Regions from separate parts of the Cellulosimicrobium sp. AB352 genome, predicted to be linked through region 1. Evidence: riboswitches for the same ligand, from Rfam matches in the RefSeq annotation. Region 1 holds a riboswitch; the other holds the start of a gene.
What was found. A riboswitch is a leader RNA that binds a small molecule or an ion and turns the genes downstream of it on or off. The one in region 1 is predicted to bind FMN.

Region 1 (2,378 bases):
CAGCACCGGCGCCACGTACGCGTGCAGCTCGTCCACCGCCCCCGCGGCCAGGAACGCCGTCGCCAGCGTCGGACCGCCCTCCACCAGCACGTGCCGCACCTCGCGCTCCGCGAGCCGCTCCAGCACCTCACCGACGTCCCGCGTCAGCACGTGCACCAGCTCGCCACCCTCGCCGCGGACCCGCGCCGTCGGCGGGATCCCCCGCAGCCCTACGACCACCCGCAACGGCTGGTGCTCCGCCAGACGCACGGCGCTCGCGGCGTCGTGCGCCGCGTCGTGGGACGAGCCGTGGGCGGGCACCCGCGCGGTGAGCTCGGGGTCGTCGGCCAGGAGCGTGCCCGTGCCGACGGCGATCGCGTCCACCTCCGCGCGCACGCGGTGCGCGTGCTCGCGCGCCGCGGGTCCGGTGATCCACCGGCTCGTCCCGTCCGCGGCGGCGACGTAGCCGTCGAGCGTCGTGGCCGTCTTGAGCGTCACGTACGGGGTGCCGCGCCGGACGGCCGTGAGCCACACCCGCAGGAGCTCCTCGCCCTCGGCGGCGCGCAGGCCGCGCACGACGCGGACCCCCGCGGCCCGCAGCCGGTGCGCGCCGCCCGTGGCGACGGGGTTCGGGTCGTCGACGCCGAGCACGACCTCCGCCACGCCTGCGGCGACGAGCGCGTCGGCGCACGGGCCGGTGCGACCGGTGTGGGCGCACGGCTCGAGCGTCACGACCGCCGTCGCGCCGGCGACGTCGACGCCGCGCGCCCGGGCGTCCGCGAGGGCCGCCGCCTCGGCGTGCGGCGTCCCCGCGCCACGGTGCCACCCCTCGGCGAGCACGGGTCGCGGGTGCGGGTCGAGCGAGCCGGGCGCGGCGCCGTCGGGCAGGGTCGCGCCGGGCGGAGGGCCCAGCAGGACGCACCCGACGCGCGGGTTCGGCCCGTGTGCCGGCCCTCGGGCCGCCAGCTCGAGCGCGCGCGTCATCGCGGCGTCGACCGTCAGGGTGCGGGGGTGCTCGCCCATCGTCCTCCTCCCGGGCACGGGCGCTCCGGGGTGAGGGCGGGCGGCGGGTCGAGCCACGAGGGCTCGACGGCGTCGCTCACCACGGCGAGGCCGTCACCGTCCCGGACGGGTGCGCCGGCGGGTCGCCGGAGCACCACGCGCCGAGGCGTGGCCACGCCGCACGTGCTTCCTCCCATCCGGACTTTCACCGTCGGTCCTGGAGTTCCACCAGGTCAACCGCGCGTGGGCGCGGGTCGCGGACTGTCACCGCCGGCTCGGAATTGCACCGACCCCGGAGCACGTTCGTGCGTACTGCGTACTGCAACCGCCGATGTTACTCCGGGTGCGCACCGCGCGGGTGCGACCGGCGGTCCGGCGCGACCTCGCCCGCTCCCGTCGAGGTCGCCGCTCGGGAGCACCGCCTCCCCCCGAGGCGTCGAGCTTCGCCGTCCGACGGCTGGCCCCGATCCCCTTCTCCGTGCTTGGTGGTGAGGTTCTCGCGGTCCCGTCGAGGAGAGATGTGCGCTTGGCACACTATTTTATGTGGAACGAAGAAGGGGCCCGAAGAGGGCCCCTTCCCGTCCTGACGTCAGTGAGAGTGCGCCGACGCCTCCGCCAGCTCGCGCAGCGCCTGGATCTCCTCGGGCACGTTCTCCGCCCCGTAGACCGCCGACCCGGCGACGAAGACGTTCGCCCCCGCGTCCGCGGCTCGCTCGATCGTCGAGCGGGACACTCCCCCGTCGACCTGGATCCACACGTCGAGGCCCGACTCGCTCACGGCCTCGCGCGCCCGCCGGATCTTCGGCAGCGTCCCCTCGATGAAGGACTGTCCGCCGAAGCCCGGCTCGACCGTCATGACGAGGATCATGTCCACCTCGGTCAGCAGGTCCAGGAAGGGCTCCACCGGCGTCGCAGGGCGCAGCGCGACGCCTGCGCGGGCTCCCAGGCGGCGGAGCTCGCGAGCGAGCCGCACAGGGGCAGCAGCGGCCTCGGCGTGGAACGTGACCGACGCCGCGCCCGCCTCCGCGTAGGCCGGCGCCCAGCGGTCAGGGTCCTCGATCATGAGGTGGGCGTCGATCGGGACGGGCGACACCTGCGCCAGGCGCTCGAACACCGGCAGCCCGAGCGTGAGGTTCGGCACGAAGTGGTTGTCCATGACGTCGACGTGCGCGTAGTCCGCCGTGGCGATCGCGTTCAGGTCGCGCTCGAGGTTCGCGAAGTCGGCGGACAGGATGCTCGGTGCGATGAGGGCTGCCATGGGCCCAGCCTAGGGGCGCGTGCCGGAGCCCGGTGCTCGTACCCTCGTCGCGTGAGCGACCTCTCCTCCCCCTCCCCCGGCTCGCCCCCTTCCTCCGTTTGCGGCACGCCGCACCGCCCCGGGCACCCGCACGCCTCCG
Region 2 (2,378 bases), on a different contig from region 1:
GAACTGCCGGACGCGCTGCAGGTGGGCGCGGTCCTCCTCGGTCGCGTCGGCGAACGCGCCGGCGTAGTCGAGGTCGAGCGGGGTCGCGAGGTCGTAGGTGGGCTCGGTGACGCCGGGCATGATCGGGGTGGTGGGCATCGGTGCTCCCCTGGGAGGGCGGCTGCGGTCGGTCGACCGTCCTCGACGCGGTTGCCCGGGGTGCGGGCCCGGCGTCGGCGGCGGTCCCTCCCATAGTGCAGCGATACCCCGTCTCAGTCAATCGAGACGGGGTATCGGTGTGGGTGGGGTCGGGTGACCGGCGGGTCAGGCGGGCGCGCCCGCCGCCGCGGCGTCCGCCTCGGCTGCGGCGGCCGCGCGGCGGTTGACGCGCCACCACACGAAGAACCCGACGAGCGTGAACGCGCCGTAGAACACGTACATGAACGCGGACGCGTAGAAGCCGGCCGAGATCAGCAGGGGCACGCCCACGACGTCCACGGCGACCCAGATGAGCCAGAACTCGACCCAGCCCTTCGCCATGCCGTACGTCGCGAGCAGCGAGCCCATGAAGATCCACGCGTCGGCCCAGACGGGCTCGTACGACTCGAGCGCGCGGAAGACCGGGGTCAGGAGGGCTGTGCCGCCGACGAGCGCGACGACGAGGAACACGCGCTGGCGCCACGACGCCCAGCGCGGCACGACGGCGACGCCGTGGCTGTCCGCGTCGGCGTCACCGAGCCGCGCCTGGGTCTTGCGCCACTGCACCCACCCGTAGACCGACACGACGACGAACATCACCTGGCGGCCCGCCTGGCCGAGCAGGTTGACGGGGTTGGGCGTCGCGAACACCGCGCCGAGGAACACCGTGAGCAGCAGCAGGTTGCCGACGATGCCCACGGGCCACGCCCACACCTTGCGCCGCATGCCGCCCAGCGCCGACGCCAGGCCGAACCCGTTGCCCACGATCTCGCGCCACAGCAGATGCTGGTCGCCGATCGTCAGCTGCGCGTCGAACAGCGCGTGGATCAGGTCCATCGGATGTCCTCGTCCTCCCGGGCACGGGCGCTCCGGGGTGAGGGCGGGCGGCCGGGCCGGGCCACGAGGGCCCGACGGCGTCGCTCACCACGGCGAGACCGCGCCCCGTCGCGCGGGCTCGCGAGAGCCCGGCCGAGGACGGCCGCGCCGCACGTGCTTCCTCCCATCCGGACTGTCACCGTCGGTCCTGGAGTTCCACCAGGTCAACCGCGCGTGGGCGCGGGTCGCGGACTGTCACCGCCGGCTCGGAATTGCACCGACCCCGGAGCACGTTCGTGCGTACTGCGTTCTGCAACCGCCGATGCTACTCGCGCATTCCCCGGGCACGGGACTCGCACCGCACCGTCCCACGGACTGAAACACGATGCGACCCTGCTCGGCGGGGCGGGGCGGGAGGGGTCAGGCCAGGGCGTCGCGGACGGCGCGCGCGACGTCGTCCGCGACGCCCTGCGCGTCCGCGTCCGCGTCCACCACGGTCACGACGACGCGGCGCGCCGCGGGCACGCCGTCCCCGCTGCGCTCCTGGGCGGCGGCGTCTGGCGCGGCGTACCGGCCGACGGCGGCACGGCGCAGGTCCGCGAACGCCTCCTCGAGCTGGGGGCGCAGGTCCTGCTCGGGGGAGCGCAACCACCGGCGCAGGAGCGCGTTGTGCACGGCGACGACGGACGCCGCGAACGCGATGGACGCCGTCGAGCGGCGCTCGTCCGGCGGGAGCGCGTCGCGCAGGTACGCGGTGAACGCGCGCTCGTAGCGGTGGGTCGTGACGAGCTCGCGGTCGCGCAGCGCCGGCACCTGCTGGAGGAGCTGCCAGCGGGCCAGGGACGTCTCGCGCTGACCGACGTGGTGGTCGAACACCAGCCGCGCCGCGCGGCACACCTCGAGGTACGGGTCGACCGTCGGGTCGGGCGTGAGGTGCCCCTCGGCGTCGGGCACGGGCCGCGTCGCGGCGAGCATGACGACGACCTCGTCGAGCAGGAGCTCGTGGTCCGCGAAGACCACGTCCTCCTTGGACCCGTAGCGGCGGAAGAAGGTGGCGCGGCTGACCTGGGCGGCGTCGGCGATCTCCTCGACGGTCGTCTGCTCGTACCCCTTGCGGGTGAAGAGCTCGATCGCTGCGTCGACGGCCTGGGCATGGGTGCGGCTGCGGACGTCGGTCATGCACCGGACGGTACACCGGTACCCGGCGCTCGCCCGGCCCGGGGGCGGTGGCCCTGGGGCGGCGCCGGGTGCGAGGCTGGTGCCATGCCGGACCAGCCTCGCGTGCACGCGATCCACGTCGCGAAGGCCCGTCGGCTCCCGACGCGGGTCGTCGCGTCGGTCGAGGCGGAGGAAGGCAAGGGCCTCGTCGGCGACCGGTACCACGG

Region 2: another riboswitch for FMN. It lies ahead of pnuC (nicotinamide riboside transporter PnuC); the one in region 1 lies ahead of ribD (bifunctional diaminohydroxyphosphoribosylaminopyrimidine deaminase/5-amino-6-(5-phosphoribosylamino)uracil reductase RibD).

Annotation. Positions count from the first base shown of each region.
Region 1 covers NZ_JBMVFX010000011.1:58,494-60,871, reverse strand. Annotated here, with positions in the region: gene ribD (bifunctional diaminohydroxyphosphoribosylaminopyrimidine deaminase/5-amino-6-(5-phosphoribosylamino)uracil reductase RibD) at 1-1,002, opposite strand, end outside; FMN riboswitch at 1,161-1,286, opposite strand; gene rpe (ribulose-phosphate 3-epimerase) at 1,571-2,239, opposite strand; gene ACPCUX_RS09865 (GNAT family N-acetyltransferase) at 2,291-2,378, shown strand, end outside.
Region 2 covers NZ_JBMVFX010000021.1:22,031-24,408, reverse strand. Annotated here, with positions in the region: gene ACPCUX_RS14780 (acyl-CoA dehydrogenase family protein) at 1-138, opposite strand, end outside; gene pnuC (nicotinamide riboside transporter PnuC) at 304-1,014, opposite strand; FMN riboswitch at 1,165-1,288, opposite strand; gene ACPCUX_RS14770 (TetR/AcrR family transcriptional regulator) at 1,414-2,172, opposite strand; gene ACPCUX_RS14765 (MOSC domain-containing protein) at 2,257-2,378, shown strand, end outside.